DNA from 3 places in the Brevibacillus sp. HB1.4B genome. Region 2 is predicted to be linked to each of the others. Evidence: riboswitches for the same ligand, from Rfam matches in the RefSeq annotation. Region 2 holds a riboswitch; each other region holds the start of a gene.
The links. A riboswitch is a leader RNA that binds a small molecule or an ion and turns the genes downstream of it on or off. The one in region 2 is predicted to bind cyclic di-AMP.
Positions count from the first base shown of each region.

Region 1 (6,484 bases), on a different contig from region 2:
AGATTTTGCAACGAAAAAAACTGATTAGATCAACAACATCAGTCTAATACTTTATTTTCTTTGAACAGTATACGTTCGTCGATTGAAAGCGAATGGAAATAGCATGATGGAAAGGTCTCGGAAACCCTCGCAAGTATACTTCCTTGGGTATCGGGGTCTTTTTTTGGAAGAAAACGAAAAGCGCCCTGACACGAGATCAAGACGCATTTGCAATAGAGCTTGTTATTTGGTTACTGCATTTTCCAAATCTTTCACACCGCTATAGACTAAATCGAACAAGTCCGCAATGTTTTCTTCTTCGATGCAAGAGAAGGCGATCCGCAAATCAGTTTGACCAAGAGCGATCGTACCGACGCCATACTGTTCCAGCAAGTGCTGGCGCAATGTTTCCGCTTCGACAGTCTTTAGCTTGAGGCACATGAAGTAGCCAGAGTTGAATGGATAGTAAGTCCACACGTCAGCGTATTTTCCGCTGTCGAGCACTTCCTTGACGCGGTTGGCACGGCCTTTCATGATATCGAATTTCTCCTGCTTCTGTGCTTTGTACTCCGGAGCTGTGATTGCATGCAGTACGAACGTTTGGGAAGGATGAGATCCGCTGGAAAGAGTCGCGCGGATGATTCCCATTGTCTTTTGCTCCAAAGCGCTGAGCAAGTCGCTGGATGGAGATGCATACGTAATAAAGCCAACACGGAAGCCCCATACGTAATCCTCTTTGGTAGCCCCATCTACTTTTACAGGCAGAATGCGCGGGTGAACGTCGCATAGGCTAGCGAAGAGAGATTCGTGCATGGAGTCCTCGAAGAACAAGCCGAAGTACGCGTCATCTGTCACTGCGACAATGTTGATTCCAGCATCGGCGCCTTCTTTGAGTGCAGCGACGATTTGTTTTCCTTCCTCTGGACCTGGTGTATAGCCAGTTGGGTTATTCGGGAAGTTGAGTACGACGATGGCTTTGCCTTTGTCTTTTTGTGCGAGAATGGCATCACGCAAAGCAGCAGCATTAAATTTCATCTCGTCGTTATATAATGGATAGTAGACCATTTCCGCACCACGGCGGATCGAAAAAGTAAGCTCGTAGTTTTCCCAGTTTTTGTCCGGGATGATGACACTGTCGCCGCTGTCAGCGAACAAGTCAGATACGATGCTCAGGCCATGCGTCAATGCGTTTGTAACGATTGGGTTACTAAACGTATGGTTAGCCAGTGAAGGTTGTTCCTCAATCATTTTTTTACGCCATGCTGCACGCAGCTCAGGCTTTCCTGCTGGGGGAGCATACTCGTAAATGTCTTTTGGCTGGTAAGCAGACAGGTTATCCTGGATGACCTTAAGGTGCATCGGTTGACCGTTTTCCAGTGCAATCCCGATGGTTGCGTTGTACTTTTTCGCTTTTGCTTTCGCTTCTGCCGACTGGCTGAGAATCCCTTCTTTTGGGAAATAAATCAGTTTCGCGATGTCAGACAGCATTTCATACACGTGCGGGTTTTCCCGCTGGATGGTTTGGTTCAGCGTTGATGCCAATGAATGCATGATAGCCTCCCTCTTCATTTGAAAACATCTATGTTTACCAATAAAGATAGCGTATCTACATGCATTTGTCACCCTTGCCCAGCGGGATATTTCAGATTTTGCGAGGTTCCTTTTGACAGCGAGGAACGGATTTGCTACCTTGAAATCGAAAACTGAGTAATGCGGGAGGGAGAAGGAAATGGCTGAACGCAGGATCGTTCGCCTGGGGGACCCTATCTTGCGTGAAACTTCAAAAAGAGTACCGTCCATTACTCCACAGGTTGAAAAGATTTTGGATGATATGGCCCAAACGATTTACGCTGGGAAAGGTCGAGCAGGCTTGTCCGCGATACAGATTGGCATCCCGAAGCGTTTAGTTGTGATGGATTGTGGTAGCGGCTTGATTGAACTGATCAATCCGGTATGGATGAAAAAATCAGGTGAGCAGGAAGGGCAAGAAGCTTGTCTTTCGATACCGGGTGTGTTTGGAATCGTTCGTCGGGCGAATTATGTCAAAGTTCAGACGCTGAACCGCCAAGGAGAAACAAAGACAATCGAAGCCGAAGATTTTCTCGCTCGGTGTATTCAGCACGAGATGGACCATTTGGAAGGAATTTTGTTTATTGATCATACAGAAGAGCTCTACTCAGCAAAAACAGGAAAGAAACTGAATCGCAAGGACTTGCACTGGATACAGACTAAAAGTAGAAACAGAGCATAAACAGCAAGGAGATTGACTCATGAAGCGTTGGAATATTATGTTAACAGGCTTTGGAACAGTAGGACAGCAGGTAGCCAGACTGCTGGAGCAGCGACGGGACCGATACCGCGAGCTATATCAAGCGGATGTCAGACTCGTGGGAGTCGTTCGTTCGGCTTCCGGTCTCTATGATGAGAACGGAATTGATTCAGGAAAATGGGAAGACTATGCACATACAAAACAAGCAAAGAACCCATCATGGAACGCGCTGGAATTTATCCAATCGGTTCAAGCGGATGTGCTCATCGAGGCTGGTCCTTCTGAAAAAGAGGGAGGACCCGGTCTTACTTTTATTCGTTATGCATTGGAAAATGCTATACATGCAATCGCGATTTCAAAAGGTGCGCTTGTTGTCGATTATGCTGGCTTAGCCGCTCTAGCCAAAAAACATGGCGTCGCGTTGAAAGTGAGTGGAGCAACAGCAGCAGCCCTGCCGACGATCGATCTATTGCAGTATAACTTGGCAGGCTGTGAAGTGAAACGAGTCGAAGGCATTTTTACGGGAACGACTAACTTCGTGCTCACAAAAATGATGGAAGAGGGGCTCACCTGTGCGGAAGCAGTCGAGCTCGCTCAGAAGTTGGGGATTGCCGAACCGGACCCTTCTTACGACATCGATGGTTGGGATACAGCTTCAAAGCTCACGATCTTGGCAAACGCCGCTTTTGGTGCGCAAGTAAATCTGACTGATATCGCACGCGCAAGTATTCGCGAAATAACCTCGTTACAAATCGAGAAATGGAAAAAGCATACGAAGATTCCCAAGCTGATCGGAACCATCCAAAAGGAAGCAAATGGCACATTTTCTATAGCCGTGGAGCTTTGTGCAGTGGATCTTACCCATCCATTTGCATCTGTATCAGGTACGACAAAAGCCATATGGGTAGAAACAGATGTCATGGGGGATTTATTGGTCGTTGGAGGAAAGTCAGATCCTGTCGCGGCAGCAGCGGCTGCCTTAAAAGACCTTGAACATATCATTAGCAGATAGGTTCATTTGCATGTGCTTCCAGTGTTCCTTAGGAATGAGTCCTTTACAACCGCGAGCATACTAAGGATGCACCACAAAAAACGGCAAGGGGGCCATACGGATGAACCAATCGTCTGATGTCAATGCCGAGCTGCAGCAAGTATCTGCTTACCCAACCAAGCAAAAAATGAATCAAAAGAACGTCGCTTTGGTAAATGAGCAGGATAGCTGCTGCTGTACCCCCAAAAAGCAGGCATCCGAAGCACAGCAGGAATGATGCCTACACGAAAAAGCCGGGTCTCGATTACGAGACACCGGCTTTTCGTTTCGTACAATGCGTTTTATCCGATAAATTCTTGTACCCAGTAGCCATTTGTGACGCCTACACCAATTTTTGTGAACGCAGGGTTCATAATGTTTTGGCGGTGACCTTCACTGTTCATCCATTGTTGCATAACTTCTTGTGGACTCTGTTGACCCATGGCGATATTCTCACCTGCAGTCGAGTACTGAATGCCATACTGCTTCATCATGTCAAATGGGGAACCGTACGTTGGACTGTTGTGGTCAAAGTAGTTGTTAGCAGACATATCTTGTGCTTTTGCCAAAGCTACTTTGGACAATGCTGCATCCATTTGAACTGGTTTGAGACCTGCTTTTGCACGTTCTTGGTTCACCAAATCCGCGACTTGTTTCGCAAAATCACCAGTTTTTCCTTGTTCCGCTTGATTTACTGGAGCGGCAGGCTGAGTGACGTTATTTCTAGGTTGCGCTGGTGCTGGTTGAACTGGTGTTTGTTGAACTGGTGCTGATTGAAAAGATCCTGGTTGAATTGGGTATGGTTGTACAGGTGTAGCTTGTCCTTGCTTAACAGGTTGCATCGGCTGTACTGCTTGTGACTGGCCAGGAACAAAGCCTTGCTTTTGATAAAAGTTAAAGAACTGTTGTGCATTTGGTGCTTTTTGGAATTGTCCCATATTTTGACCCACATTGAATTGGAATTGTCCGTTCTTCAATGGGCAGTTAGATGCTGCGGAAGCAGAAGAAGCAAACCCTGTCAAAGCCAAGCCTAGACCAAGAGTCATCGCGATTGTAACAGAACCAAAACGTTTCATTAAACAAATCTCTCCTTTTTTTTGCCTACGAGGTTAGTTGTCGGATTCGGGTTGAGGAAACAACCCTACGCCAATTCGGCGATTCACCCCATGTGGAATTGCTCATCCACTAAAAAGTCCCCCGCACTTCCTTTTCAGAAAGTCTCGGCTTATTTCGTTTGGCATGAACAACGATATCAGACAATCCCAATCGAAATAAAGGAGTAATATATGGCAAAAAGCTAGAATCGTTGATAAATTAGGCTCATTTCGCTCCGTTTGATTGTTCCTTCCATGCGGTTAAGCCGCCTTCCAATGCATTTGCTTGAAAACCATGCTCACGAAGAAGAGCGGCAGCTTTTTGAGCTTTGTTACCTGTTGTACATACAGTAACAATCTTCACATTTTGCGCAAGTTTTTCGGTTTCTTCATCGAACGGCTTATCCTGTTCTTTCATTAGAAGATAGGGTGCGTTTCGGGTCGATGCATTTTCGTGAACGAGGCTGCCGGTGATAAATTTCTCGACGTCGCGTACGTCCACTAATAGTACAGGCACTTTCTTTTCAAGCATTTCTGATAATTGAATGGTTGTCAAAGTATGATTTTGCAAATGAAATCCCTCCCAATGCTATTGTAACAGAGTATCGCCTTCCCAGTATAAGGGTGAACGGTTGCTTTTTTTGGACAACCATGGTAGAATAAGATTGCTACTTGAAAAATTGATACCTAATCATTCATCGAGGTGTTTGTATGCTGATGGATAACATTTTTGAATCCCCGATTCACACTGGCGCGGTCATCGGAGCCGCAAGGATGGAAGAGAGGAAGGGCTTTCATTGTTTTAGGTTTTCAAAAGGTTTAGTTTTTAATTTTGCAGTTCCGTCCCATGACATTTGTATATTTGCTGAGTAGGTAAAATTCACGTATCATGAAGGCGTATCATAGCACATGATCTGGTATTTCTTCATGATATGTGAGCTTTATTTGCTTCGGTAAATATGACTAGCATATTCAAATTGAATTTTTGGAGGTTTTTTTAAATGCAAACGAACGGAACAGTAAAATGGTTTAACGCAGAAAAAGGTTTCGGTTTCATTCAAGTAGAAGGCGGAGACGATGTATTCGTACACTTCAGCGCAATCCAAGGTGACGGTTTCAAAACTTTGGACGAAGGTCAAAAAGTTCAATTCAACATCGTTCAAGGCAACCGTGGCCCACAAGCTGAGAACGTAGTAAAACTGTAAGTCTCCTTTTAAAAGAAACTGTCCTTTCGAGGGCAGTTTTTTTTGTCGTGGTCGTAGTAGTAAAATGTAATGCTCCCCGTTGTCAAGACACGATTTTTTGAGGAATAAGTTATGTCCTCCTTTTCGTAGTCCTAGTGTTTAGGATGCGATTTTTTCGATAGTATGGGCGTAAAATTGATCGGGTTTTGCTTCATTTAGAGACTCATTTCGTACTTGCCAACAATTTCGTTCACGGTCTGCTCCTCCCGGAGGACCTCCAGGACAACCTTTGTTTTAAACTCTGAGGTATATTGGTTCCGTTTTTCCATGCTCTTATTATAACTTATTTTTTAACCTCCCGTGTCTCAAGTCTATGGGAGCATTATAAAAGGCGTTGGGATCGTCCTCAGCGCCTGTTCCTGCATGCGAATGGATAAAAAAAGGAACTATGGCGTCCCACCATAATTCCTCATTTTCTTCCTACAAAGTAGTTAAATACAAGTTTCGATTTCGACAGTTTGGAATTGACTGTCAAGAACTGAAAGACCAACAACTTGACCGCCACCGATAGAAGTACGGCCATAAGTGGTGAGAAGGACATTTCTGTTGTTTTCTGCTACGGTAAGGCGCACTTCATAGTGGAAAGAAGCGGGGACCAGCGCATTGAAAGCAGTGCGAGTATTCGCAGGGATAAATTGCGTGATGTCAAGCAAGGTGCTAACTGGATTCGTTTGCGTAACTGCATTACCCCAGTTCAATACTTGCACACGTACTTCAACCTCTTCTGTGTTCAGATTTACGAGGTCGAGGTGAGCGGTGAGAGCAACAGCGAGGTTATTTTGCAAAATACCAGTTGTTCTCACAGTATTTCTTCGTGGGCGTCTGTGACTTCTTTTTTCCGTAACACCTTGATCGTCGTCGTATTCGA
Region 1 is NZ_JABSUT010000001.1:873,983-880,466, reverse strand. It holds gene HP398_RS04125 (aminotransferase class I/II-fold pyridoxal phosphate-dependent enzyme) at 223-1,530, opposite strand; gene def (peptide deformylase) at 1,709-2,230, shown strand; gene HP398_RS04115 (homoserine dehydrogenase) at 2,250-3,260, shown strand; gene HP398_RS04110 (hypothetical protein) at 3,361-3,516, shown strand; gene HP398_RS04105 (CAP domain-containing protein) at 3,581-4,354, opposite strand; cyclic di-AMP (ydaO/yuaA leader) riboswitch at 4,362-4,514, opposite strand; gene HP398_RS04100 (rhodanese-like domain-containing protein) at 4,599-4,943, opposite strand; gene HP398_RS04095 (cold-shock protein) at 5,374-5,577, shown strand; gene HP398_RS04090 (hypothetical protein) at 6,048-6,484, opposite strand, start outside.
Region 1: linked by a shared signal. The riboswitch ahead of HP398_RS04105 (CAP domain-containing protein) and the one ahead of HP398_RS13015 (C40 family peptidase) in region 2 are both predicted to bind cyclic di-AMP.

Region 2 (6,484 bases):
CGATTTTGCTCATCTGTTTCTGTATTTTGGTCATATCCGTCACACGACCGGAGCCGATATATGACGCATACCCTTTGATCGTGGTGAGAGGTGTGCGGAAGTCGTGGGCGATCGACGCAATCATTTCGGCCTGTCTTTCTTCCGCTAAGCGAAGCTCATCAACCATATCCCCGAAATATCGAAAGAGTTGCCCAAATTCATCATGCGAGCGATACGTAAATGTCACTAACCGTTTCCCTTCCTGGATTTCTTGGGTGACGCGCGATAATTCGTTCACAGGCCGTAGTATCCAGCGAACGAACAAAGCGAGCAGAACCAATCCCACCAGACTAATGCTTCCGTAAATAAACCAGAGCATCATGGAAACCCCTGTCGTAGCCATCATGTCGTAATCATCTGTGTAGAAATAAACAACGATCTCCCCTGTACGCGGTGGCTCCTGCTGAAAGTGGTACTCAGCTACCACTTTGAGGTCATTTTGCTTGGAAGAATCGCCACGGTTTGATGAGGAGGGAGAAGGCATTTTCAAATTATAGGCGCGCGATGTTTTGCTGTAGATGGTGTTTCCATTGGCATCCTTCACGAGCATGCGGTACATCACGTCGTCTGGCAACTGCTTCTCAAGCTCCAAACGTTCGATTGGGTCCTTGAAATTACTGACGAGAAGCAGTTGATTGAGCATGACCTTCTCTGCGGCTTCCTTCTCAGCCTGATACTGATTATGCCGATCATTTTTGAGTTGAGCGACAATAATGTCTTGAAAAACAAATTTAAACAACAAGATGTTGAGTGTGATCAAGGAAATGAAGGAGAGAAAAATTTTATTACGTAAGCTCATTTAAAGCTTCTCCCCGATAAATACGTAGCCTGTCCCCCATTGTGTTTTAATAAACTGACGCTCTGTTTCCAGCTTTTCCCGGAGGTTTTTGATATGGACGGTCACTGTATTGAGCGAGCCATAACCATATCCCCAGACACGGTCATAGATTTGCTCTCTTGTAAAGACGATGCCCGCATTTTCTGCGAGGAATGTGAGCAGTTGAAATTCTTTTGTAGAGAGCTCAATCTTTTGATTACATACATAAACGGAATACGTTTCTTTATGAATTTCTAGGTCCTTGAATTTCAAAACGGTAATCGGAGAAGAGGCTGTTTCCTTCTCAGGCTGCTCTTCCGTATGCTTGCGAATGCGCTCATAGCGACGCAGGTGGGCACGAATGCGAGCGAGCAGTTCTTCTGTATCAAAAGGCTTCGTGATGTAATCGTCTGCGCCGATTTCGAAGCCGACTACCTTATCTACCGCTTTTCCTTTTGCACTGAGAAACAGTATAGGCAAATCCCACTCACGGCGAATCTGAGAGCAGAGCTCGTAGCCACTCATGTTGGGCATCATAATATCCAAAAGGATCAGGTTAGGTCGCTCTCCTTGGCTGAGCAGGGAGAGAGCATCTTCTCCACTCTCTGCGGAGGAAACGGTGAAGCCCTCGTTCTCCAAAATGTCTTCTAGCAGTTCAATAATCTCCAGATTGTCATCGACAATTAAAATGTGATCTTTCACCGGAACAACCCCCAGTTACTTCTATTAATAAGGAATACCATTCAAAGAATGGGTCTTGTCTATCATAACATGCTTTGACCTCATCAGGGGAAGAAACCCCGTAAGTTATTAAGTTGTTCTAATATGTAAGGGTACCTCTTTAGACCAGGTACTAAATTTCGTCAGAAAAAGCCAGAGACATTGTGTCCCTGGCTTTTTATTATTTTGCCGAACGACTATTTTTGAGCTGGTTTTTCCGGCAACGATGCAGCTTGCACCGCTTTTACCTTTTTCGGAGTTTCTGCTTTCGCTAGAACAGGAGCACTGAGACGCTTAGCGCCTACATAACGTTTGCTCCAGTAGTATGGATCGTTCAACTTGGTGTTGACGACTCCACGACCAGATTCCGAGTGCACGAATGTGCCGTCTCCAATGTAGATACCCACGTGAGAAATGCTGCGACCGTTCGTATTAAAGAACACGAGATCGCCTGGCTGCAAATCTTTTCTGGCTACCTCTGTACCTAATTCGTACTGGGAAGCAGAATTGTGAGGCAGGTCTACACCTAACGCATCAAATACGTAGCGCGTGAAACCGGAGCAGTCAAAGCCCTTTTTGGACGAGCCGGAAGATTTGTAAGGGGTACCGTACAAGTCGCTGACTACTTCATTGAGAGAATTCTCCTCAGCAGCCTGTGCAGCGCCTGCCCCCATAGCAAGCATTCCAGCCATAAATAAAGATAAAACCACCTTGCGCAAAAGAAACTGCTCCCTTCGTGAGCCTACGAGGTTAGCTGAAGGGTTCGGTCGAAAGGACGCCCTAGGCTGCTAGGAGTAGCAACCATTCACCCCAAAAACGTGGTTCCCCCGTTTCCGCCAAGCGGAATTCGGCTATTTTTCGATGTTTTTTTACACGCACTCTTACGAAGATTCTACGCCAGTCCTTTTTTTCCTTCTTTTTCATCCGTTAGTTCACATATTCGTCACAAAATTACCGTCAAATGCTGTAACGTTTTCGCTCGACAGAGCAAGCCGCCTTTCGACGCAGGCTTGTTCTGCCTTGCGCGACAGCTCGTCCGATTAGGGCAGGAAATTGTCTCCGTCCAAGGGCGGAGGGAAAAACCAACCGCACGCCCGTTATGGGAAGCCTATACCGAGGGCTACAATAAGGGCATAACGTTCCACAAGCACCACATGCAAAACGAATGGAGGTAAGCGAGTAATGAGCGAACGGTCTGGCAAAGTTCTACTCGGGCTGGTTCTGCTGCTAGTCGGTGGGTTGGTTCTTCTAGATCTGGTGGGTATCGATATCGGAGACTTGCTCGGGTTCATCATTCCCGGTGTGATCATGATATACGGTGCCAAAAAGATTATGGGACAAACCGGTTCACGCTTTTGGGGAATCCTCGTCTTTCTATTCGGGTTCCTGATGCTGATTGGCAAGCTTGACCTACTGTTTCACGCGCTTCTGGCCATTGGGGTAATTTATCTGGGATATCGCTTACTGCGTCCCAGTCAAGAACCAAAGCAAGCTCCACCTACTTGGGAGCGTGAATGGGCCCAAAAAGTATTAAAGGAAGATACGCTAGACACTTGGGAGAAACATGTAACACGAAGACAACAATAACGCTACGTCGCAAGAGTCTTTTGGATGAACAATATGATGTGATATGATGAGGAGGAAAAAATAATGAGTATCTTTAAACGTTTGCGTGACCTGACAGTAGCTTCGGTGAATGATGCATTGGATTCGATGGAAGATCCAGTAGTAATGCTGAATCAATATATGCGTGACATGGAAGTAGAAATCGGACAAGTTGAAGTAGCGGTTGCCCGTCAGGTTGCACTGGAAAAGAAATTCCGCCAGCAATTGGATGAAGCCAATGCTCTGATTGAAAAACGCGATCGTCAAGTCAAGCTCGCCTTGACTGAGGGAGAAGACGAGTTGGCTCGTCGAGCACTCGCTGACAAGAAGCAGTACGAAGGCCGTGCAGCTGAATACGAAGGTCTTTACCTGTCAGCATCCGAGGCAGCTTCGCAAATGCGTGAGAAGCTGGCTGAGCTGAAGGAAGAGTTCTATAAAATGCGTGCGAAAAGGTTCACACTGATGGCACGTGCACAAGTAGCTCGTACACAAAAGCAAGTCAATCAAGCAGTTGTCGGTATCGGCAATCAGTCCGCAGGCCGTGGCTTCGCCCGCATGGAAGAAAAAGTGATGCGCATGGAAGCAGAAGCGCAAATGAGTGGACAATGGAGCCAAACGAACCGCGCTTGGGAGAACGCTTTGTCTGAACTGGAAAAGGATGATCTCGATGCAGAACTTGCCAGCATCAAAGCATCCATTAATGAAGTAAAAACACCGGTAGCCAAACCAGTACAATCCTAATTCGACAGGAACTGGGGGACTAGGTGTAGAATAGATTGTGTCAATTCGGCAGCCTGTGTACATCAGGCTGCTTTTCCCCTAGGAGGTACGATTCTTGCAGGACTTCTTGGTCTTTTTGCGGCGGTTTATCGCTGAGCCTGGACGCGTCGGTAGTATAATCCCCAGCTCTCGTTTTTTATGTGAGCAAATGTTGAAAAACGTCGATTGGGCTTCAACCGATGTGATCCTGGAGCTGGGACCTGGTACAGGGGCATTTACCCAAACGATCTATCAGCGCTTGCGTCCCGGCACACATTACGTGCTTGTGGAACGAGATCCCCATTTTCGCTCTATGCTTCAATCACGTTTTCCCGATCTTCCTATCAGGGAGGAAGCGACTAAACTTAGGTCTTACTTGGAGGAGCAGAACCTTGCAGGTGCAGATGTTATTATCTCAGGTCTGCCATTCGCCAATTTTCCACAAGAGCTGCGGGCAGCAATTCTGGACGAAGTTCAATCTGTACTGAAGCCAGGGGGCCTGTTTATTACATTCCAATATTCGCTACAACTCCAAGCTGAGTTGCAGGGTCGTTTTCCCTGGGTCAAGATCGACTTTACCCTGTTGAACATTCCGCCTGCATTCATCTATACATGTCGTAATGGTCAAAGTGAAAACGATCAGCATGGGGCGTGAGAGAGGAGACTTTTGTGAAACTGTCCCGTTTGCACAAAATGTTGGCTGGTATCCTGATTATTTTTACGGGAATCGGCCTTTTATTAGACAGTTTGGGTATCATTTCGTTCGGTCTGTTTGATTTGTGGCCGATGGTGCTTATTTATTTCGGCCTTCGTTTGTGGGGGCAGAAAAATCGGATTGGCGGAGGGATTCTATTCTCTCTGGGGACCATCATCGCGATGGATATGTGGTTTGGTGTCGGGGTTGATGATTTGTTCCAGATTGCAGTGCCAATCGTGTTTATTTATTTCGGGTTTCAGTTGATTCGGGGTAAGAACAGCAGACGAGATCACCGTGTGAATCAACCATTGGGTGATACGGGGACCTCATCTGCTGCGGAGACGATTGTGACAAGTGATGCGAGTATTCCGAGTGACGTGAAGGTTTCCACGGAGGAGCGCCCTTGGATAGACAGCTGGAACAAATGGAAGCATGTTGGTGGCAAAATTCCACATCACGAAAGAATGTCTTCATCACCTGACGACACGTTGCCAAAAGATTCCCGCAGTTCTCTGATTGGAGATTATCACCTGACCTCGGGGCGTTTTGAACTGAATCACTTGCATGTCTGGCATGGAATCGGGGATGTTGTGATTGATCTTTCCCGGGCAGTGCTGATGCGGGATGAGGCAGTTCTTGTCGTAGAGGGCTGGATAGGCGATGTGACGATTTATGTCCCTGTGGATCTTCCTGTATCGGTAACGGCAGGGTTGAGTATTGGTGACCTGGAGGTGCTAAGCCACCGTCAGGGAGGTATCAATCGCAGTGTTAAGATTCGTTCAGATCAGTATGATGAAGCATTGCAAAAAGTAAACTTGCATATCTCGCTGCTTGTCGGCGATATAAAAGTCAAGTACATCTAGGAGGTACTGGCGGATGCGTCGACAGCGATTGGCAAGTATTCAGTGGCAATACGTGCGCTATGGCATGTTACTGGCCGTCAGTGCAATTACTGCCGCGTTTATTTGTTTCTTTTGGCTATACTTTTTATGGAGAGATCACCCCGGGATTCATCGGTGGTACAACGAAATGATTAGCGACCGCAACTTCATGTGGTGGCTTCAAGAATATATAGGCATCAATCTGCCTGCCGATCCAGAGGGCTTGATTCAGCTTGCTGCTTTTGTTGTCTCTTTGCCTGCAGGTGTCTTAGTGGCATTGATCATTTCCTATATCATTGGCAATTTGTTGAAAAAGAGACTCAGTGTATTGTGGGAAGCTGCCATGAAGCTTGGGCGCGGGATGCTGTCGTATCGGGTTCCAGAATTGGGCGTCGATGAAGTCGGCGAATTAGGATGGCAGATCAATCGCTTGGCTTCACAATGGGAAGAGCAAGTGGCATCTTTGCAGCGGCTGTCGAACCACAATGCGGCTCTCGCAGAACAATTGAAGCATGCAGCGGTAACAGAGGAGCGACAGAGATTGGCGAGAGAACTGCATGATGCAGTCAGTCAGCAGCTGTTCGCCATCGCGATGACGACTGCGGCGATGAAACGGCTTGTAGAAAAAAATCCGCAACGTGCAGCACAACAGATTGAATTGGTCGAAGAGATGGCAGCAGCAGCACAAGCGGAGATGAGGGCATTGCTCTTGCATCTTCGCCCGGCTACGTTACAAAACAAGTCATTGAAGGAAGCCATTCTGGAACTTTTAGATGAGCTGACGCGTAAAAATACCATGCAGCTTTCTTGGGAGATCGAAGACGTCGAAGGCTTGCCGAGTGGAATTGAGGATCATTTGTTCCGTATTTTGCAGGAGTCCTTGTCCAATACATTGCGGCATGCCAGAGCTACCCAGATTACAGTGAAGCTGTTTACGCTGCAAGAGCAGGTCCGCCTGCGAGTAAC
Region 2 is NZ_JABSUT010000004.1:493,774-500,257, forward strand. It holds gene HP398_RS13005 (sensor histidine kinase) at 1-838, opposite strand, end outside; gene HP398_RS13010 (response regulator transcription factor) at 839-1,558, opposite strand; gene HP398_RS13015 (C40 family peptidase) at 1,774-2,295, opposite strand; cyclic di-AMP (ydaO/yuaA leader) riboswitch at 2,300-2,439, opposite strand; gene HP398_RS13020 (LiaF transmembrane domain-containing protein) at 2,759-3,163, shown strand; gene HP398_RS13025 (PspA/IM30 family protein) at 3,227-3,922, shown strand; gene HP398_RS13030 (class I SAM-dependent methyltransferase) at 4,017-4,595, shown strand; gene liaF (cell wall-active antibiotics response protein LiaF) at 4,610-5,500, shown strand; gene HP398_RS13040 (HAMP domain-containing sensor histidine kinase) at 5,514-6,484, shown strand, end outside.

Region 3 (6,484 bases), on a different contig from region 2:
TTCAACAAGCTGCCATTTATCCAAGCCATACAAGTTCATGACTTCCTCTGTCTTCACCATCGAGCCTGCTCCTGCGTCGATTCCGATGATTTTGTAGTCGAGCTTTTCTCCTAGCGCGTTGTCCGACGTCTCAGAAGGAATAGGACCGACTACCGTTGCTGTCGGTATTTGTGTGTTTGTGTTTTGACTGGAGCAGCCTGCGAGCCAAGCTGTCGCTCCCATCATCACTGCCAGTAAAGCTGGAACCGCTTTGTTCATCATATGTTTCTCTCCTTTTTTCCTGCATGTTGAGTAAGCCGATCCAAGACGATAGCGATGATCACGATGGATAGCCCCGCCTCGAATCCTCTTCCTATATCCACTTGCGATACGGCGCGATATACGTCTGCACCCAAGCCTTTCGCCCCGATCATAGCCGCTATGACCACCATCGACAGGGCGAGCATGATACACTGATTGACTCCCGCCAAGATCGTCGATTTCGCATACGGCAGTTGCACTTTCACGAGCTTTTGCCACCCAGTTGCGCCAAAGGCATCCGCTGCTTCCTCCATTTCCGCTGGCACCTGACGTATGCCTAAGTTCGTGAGACGCACGATTGGCGGCAAAGCAAAAATAACGGAGGCAATGACTCCCGGCACCTCACCCAAGCCAAAGAAAAAGATCGCGGGAATCAAGTAAACAAACGCTGGCATCGTCTGCATCAAATCCAGTATTGGCGTGACCAGATTGCGAAACGTATCGTATCTCGCGCAAAGAATGCCCACCGGAATCCCGATGGCGATCGAAATCATGGTGGCAGTGAGGACGAGTCCCAATGTCTCCATCGTTTCATCCCAGTACCCCAGGTTGTGAATGAGAGAAAGTCCGACAACCGTAAAGACCATAGACGCTCTCCCTGCAAAAACCCACGCAGCGGCCCCCAGCAGCAAGATGAGAATCAGCGAAGGTATCTCTGCCAAAACCGTGGAACAGTAAGTCACCATCGTAGAAATGACGATAGACACTGGATCAAACAATACCCCTTTGTACTGGCCCAGCACCTCCACGAACCCTTCCATCCATTCGCCAATCGGCAGCTTAGGCACGACGTCCATCACTCATCACCTCTGCTCTCTGGTGTTCTTGGACATTGACTTTGCCTACCAGCCCGCCTAGCACCGCTCCTTTTACGATGACACCCAACAAACGCTGCTGCTCGCCCACTACCGCAATCGGGACGTGCAGGTCTGCCATCATCGGGAACAAGCTGTGCAGACGTGCGTCAGGTGAAACAGTAGGGAGGTCGGTTTTCATAATCGTCTCCAGTGAATCCCCCGTACCGATCGCGAGTGATACGTCATACGCCGTAATCAAGCCGAGCAGTGTGCGCTTTTTGTCCACGACGTACAAGCTGGACACACCGTTATCCATCATGAGTTGCAGCGCCACTCGCGCCCCTTTGTCAGGCGTGATTGCTTCTGCCCGTTTCATCACATTTTCAGCAACGAGCACTCTGGACAGGTCGGCATCCTCGACGAACTTCCGCACGAATTCATCCGCTGGGTCTGCCATGATTTCTTCCGGGCGGCCGATCTGAATGATCTGTCCGTCTTTCATAAAGGCAATCCGATCACCCAGCCTCAACGCCTCGTGCAAGTCATGTGTAATGAACAGGATCGTCTTTTTCATCGTCATCTGAAGCTCCAGTAGCTCATCCTGCATGTCTTTTCGAATGAGCGGGTCCAGTGCACTGAACGCTTCGTCCATCAAGAGAATATCTGGATTATTAGCCAACGCCCGCGCCAATCCGACTCGCTGGCGCATCCCTCCGCTCAATTGATCCGGGTACGCATTTTCCCACTCGGTTAATCCAACGAGCGCAAGCGCTTCCCGTGCTTTTTCTTGCCGGAGTCCTGGTGGTACTTGTTGAATCTCCAAACCGAACTCGACGTTTTCTCGTACCGTCCGCTGCGGAAACAGGGCGAAGTTTTGGAAAACCATCCCGAGCTTCTTCCTCCTCACCTCGCGCAAAGCCGATGCCTTCATGTCCACGATCTCTTCCCCGTCGATCTCGATGCTTCCACTCGTTGGATCAATCAGTCGATTACACAGTCGGATTAAGGTTGACTTGCCGCTGCCGGACAGGCCCATGATCACGAAGATTTCACCTTCCTCGACTTCAAAGCTGACCTGATTCACCCCGATAGACTGGCCCGTTTGCTTGTAAATTTGTTCTTTCGTACGTCCTTCTGCCAGTAGCTTCAAGGCCAGCTCGGGCTGCTTGCCGAACACTTTTGTCAGTTGATGGACCTTCATTTTGGGCATGGTATCCCTCATCCTTCGTTTTTTCGTAAATGCAAAAAGCCTGCGAAGTTTCCACACTCCAGCAAAACCAAGCAGGCACGCTTGATTTATACTCGTGTAAAAAATCCGCAGGCTTACGTAATACCTGGCATCCCTTTTCAGGACTCCCTGTACTCTGTCTTCCTGATTTCGATTGTCAGCGGTTTATCTCGTACCGACTGCCTCCCAGCGATCCACACGTTTTTCGATAACGTCTGTATGGCGTAAGCTGCTCATCGGTATTTCCATAAAAAATAGGCCGATCCATCCTTTTTCTCCAGAACAAAGGTCCCAAAGAAAAAGCCTGCATCGGCCTATCACACGCCCGCAAGGAATCCCCTTGTTGCGTATTATATGCCTAGACTTTATCCATCCATGACCTTCCCTGCTTTGGCCGACGAGGTTAGCTGACGGGTAGGATGGCAGAGAAGACTTTTCCTCATCCCTCCTGATCACTCAGGATTAACCCCAAAAGATTGGTTCCCCCGCTTCCGAAAATCTCGGAACTAGGCCGTATGTGTTGTTTCTTGATTAAGCTTGATTGTGATTTGATTATACGCTCGCTTCCAGTTATTGTGAACGTTCGTTTAGCACGGTTTTAACCGGACTTTGTCTTTCTTTATGAATCGGATTGGATTAGCTCTCGGTTACTCATTCGATTAAAGGAATCGTGCGTTATTCTCTCTCGCATGTGGGGTGGGGAGGAAACAGGAGAAAACGCTCAGCTTCTTGGAACACCTGCGAGGGAGCATCGGTGCCCGGCTCCGTGAAAAAAAGCGAAACCGCGTCCAAAGTAGTCCATCAGGATGTGGCTCAGAGGTGGACGCTAAAGGCAGTTTCTCTTTTTTTCACTGCGCCTCGGTAGGTGTGTCCAAAGATCTTCGCTTATTTCTCCTGTTTCCTCTACGAGCTGTTGGGAGTCTACATGCATTTAATGAAGCACCCCCTTGAATGCTGCTTTCAAGATGTAAACAATAGTCGCTTGGGAAGAAGAACATTTCCAGTCCTAGCGCCTCTGGAGCCCAACTCAGCGTAGAAATGAATGGCGGGGGTTGTCAGCTTCAACCTCTGCGAATACATCTTCGAAACTCTACTTTTGAAGCGCTCCCGACATTCATTTCGGAGCGGACAGTCTAACCCCTTGCGGGGCGTAGGCCGAAGCGTAGACTGGAAATGGGCTTCTTCCCATCCCCTACAGCTACTCCAAGCAAAACAGCCAAAAAGCTCCCGCCTCATGGAATCAGGCAGGAGCTTTTTTCGATAGTAATAGCACGATGCTTAAACGACGTCGTAGCCTTGGTCTTCGATTGCTTCTTTTACTGCTTCGAGTGTCAATGTGCTCTCATTGTAGGAAACATCAACCTTTTTATCAGCCAAGTGCACTTTGCCTTCTGCACCCAGTTCTTTCAATGTATTCTCGATACGCGCTACACATTTGTTGCAAGACATACCTTCTACGTTCAATGTGATATTTGTCATGATCAATCTCTCCTTACATTTTATGTTGTATAGGTAAGGCGGACAAAGCCGCTTGTTACTGTTGTTACAGCTTCACTCGTTGCAGTCTCAGTGCGTTGAGTACAACGGATACGGAGCTGAAGGCCATTGCAGCACCGGCAAGCCATGGAGCGAGGAAGCCAATTGCGGCAATCGGGATGCCCAAGGTGTTGTAGGCCAGTGCCCAGAACAGGTTCTGCTTGATGTTGCGGATGGTGAGTTTGCTCATCTCGATGGCGTCTGCGACACTGGTCAGTTCGCCGCGCATCAAGGTAATATCGGCTGCTTCCATAGCCACATCTGTACCTGTACCGATTGCCATACCGACGTCAGCGGTAGCGAGTGCAGGAGCATCGTTGATACCATCGCCGACCATCGCAACTTTTTTGCCTTGTTCTTGCAGTTTTTTCACTTCTGCGGCCTTGCCTTCAGGCAGGACTTCTGCGATGACGTGATCGATTCCTGCTTCACGGGCAATGGCCTCAGCAGTTTGACGGTTGTCACCGGTCATCATGATCACAGTCAATCCCATTGCTTTCATGCGTTGAACAGCTTGCTTGGAGGTCGGTTTAATCGTATCCGCTACGGCAATCAAGCCAGCGAGCTTGCCTTCGACGACTGCGAGCATCGCCGTTTTACCGGAGCGCTCCAGTGCCAGCATGGTATCAGACACTGCTTGATACGAAATTTGATGTTTTTCCAGCAAGCGGCGGGTACCGACGAGTACTTCTTTGCCAGCGACGGTTGCCTGGATACCGAAACCAGGAATGGCTTCAAAAGAATCTGTATTCGTCAAGGTGATTCCTTTATCTGCAATTCCGCGAACGATGGCTTGAGCCAATGGGTGCTCGGAATTTTTCTCAGCGGCGCCGACCAAAGAGAGTAGCTCTTGTTCTTCGATATCAATGGTAATGACGTCTGTCAGTTCTGGCTCGCCTTTGGTTACAGTCCCTGTTTTATCGAGGACGATCGTATCCAGGTGGTGAGCAGTCTCCAGATGCTCCCCGCCTTTGAACAGGATACCCAACTCAGCTGCGCGTCCAGAGCCCGCCATGATCGAGGTCGGTGTTGCCAGACCGAGGGCGCACGGGCAAGCGATTACGAGTACAGCAATTGCTTTTTCCAAAGCCTCACCGAAATTGCCAGGTATAACGAAGAAGTACCAGATCAAGAAGGTAAGAATGGCAATCCCTACGACGATTGGGACAAAAATCCCCGAGATGCTGTCAGCTACGCGCTGAATCGGTGCTTTTGTTCCTTGTGCTTCTTCCACTACTTTAATGATTTGCGCCAGAGCCGTTTCTTTTCCGACTTTGGTTGCCTGGACCTTCAAAAAGCCGTTTTTGTTCAAGGTGGCGCCGATGACGGTATCGCCTGCGGCTTTATCCACCGGAATACTTTCACCAGTCAGCATGGACTCATCCACTGCGGACTGTCCTTCCATGACGATGCCATCGACAGGTACTTTGTCGCCCGGCTTCACGTGAACGACGTCGCCCAGTCTCACTTCTTCTACAGGAATGGTCATTTCGACGCCATCCCGCACGACTACTGCTATTTTTGCTTGCAAGCCCATCAGCTTGCGGATCGCTTCCGAAGAGCGTCCCTTTGCTTTCATCTCAAACAGTTTACCCAAGACGATCAACGTGATCAGTACCGCACTCGTCTCAAAATACAGCTCCAGCATATGGCCGCCATGAGCACCGATGGAGTTGATCGCGACCCATAAACTGTAGAAATAAGCAGCTGAGGTACCGAGAGCAACCAGCACATCCATGTTAGCACTCTTGTTGCGAAGGGCTTTGAAAGCTCCCACGTAAAACTGTGCTCCGATGATGAATTGTACCGGTGTTGCCAATGCGAGCTGTACCCACGGATTCATCAAGATTTCAGGCAGCCAGATAAACGAGGTGAAGGAAAAGTGGCTCACCATCGACCAGAGCAGCGGGAGCGACAGAATCGCGGAAATCCAGAACTTGCGGGTCTGCCGTTTGATTTCTTCCTGGCGACGATCTACTTTTTCTTCTTCTTTGCCTTCTTCCTTGCGAGCCGCCTGATACCCTAGCTTTTCTACCTTTTGAATAATGTCCGTCACACTTACCTGTGATGAATCGTACTCAACAGTGGCTGTTTCCATCGCCAGGTTCACGTTTGCCTTCAGAACCCCAGCTGTTTTGTTCAAGCCTTTTTCGATCCGTGTGGAGCAAGCCGCACATGTCATTCCCGAGATGTTTAGCTCCACCTTGTCAGTGACGACACCATAGCCGAGCGATTCAATTTTGGAGCGGATGTCGTCTATGTTCGTTTTCGATGGATCGAACACGACTGTGGATTTTTCCAAGGCCAGATTGACGTTGGCAGTCTCCACTCCCTCCATTTTTCCCAGGCCCTTTTCGATGCGCAGTGCACAAGCTGCGCAAGTCATCCCTGAGATTGCGACTGTTGCCTCTGCTGTTTTGGCACTCATATTAATCCCTCCAAATACCCTCAAGGGGTATATTTTATCGTATCGTTTCCCTTACGTTGTTTCCTGTTCACACCCTTACTATACAATACCCCCTCAGGGTATATCAAGCACTTTTTTCAATTTTTTTCTAAATGGGCTTTACGTGCTGAAAACACAGGGAAAAATGATGGGGTTGGTCCTCTATCCTTGGTGCCG
Region 3 is NZ_JABSUT010000013.1:161,475-167,958, forward strand. It holds gene HP398_RS26660 (glycine betaine ABC transporter substrate-binding protein) at 1-261, opposite strand, end outside; gene HP398_RS26665 (ABC transporter permease) at 258-1,097, opposite strand; gene HP398_RS26670 (quaternary amine ABC transporter ATP-binding protein) at 1,081-2,307, opposite strand; cyclic di-AMP (ydaO/yuaA leader) riboswitch at 2,702-2,848, opposite strand; gene HP398_RS26675 (cation transporter) at 3,604-3,804, opposite strand; gene HP398_RS26680 (heavy metal translocating P-type ATPase) at 3,869-6,289, opposite strand.
Region 3: linked by a shared signal. The riboswitch ahead of HP398_RS26670 (quaternary amine ABC transporter ATP-binding protein) and the one ahead of HP398_RS13015 (C40 family peptidase) in region 2 are both predicted to bind cyclic di-AMP.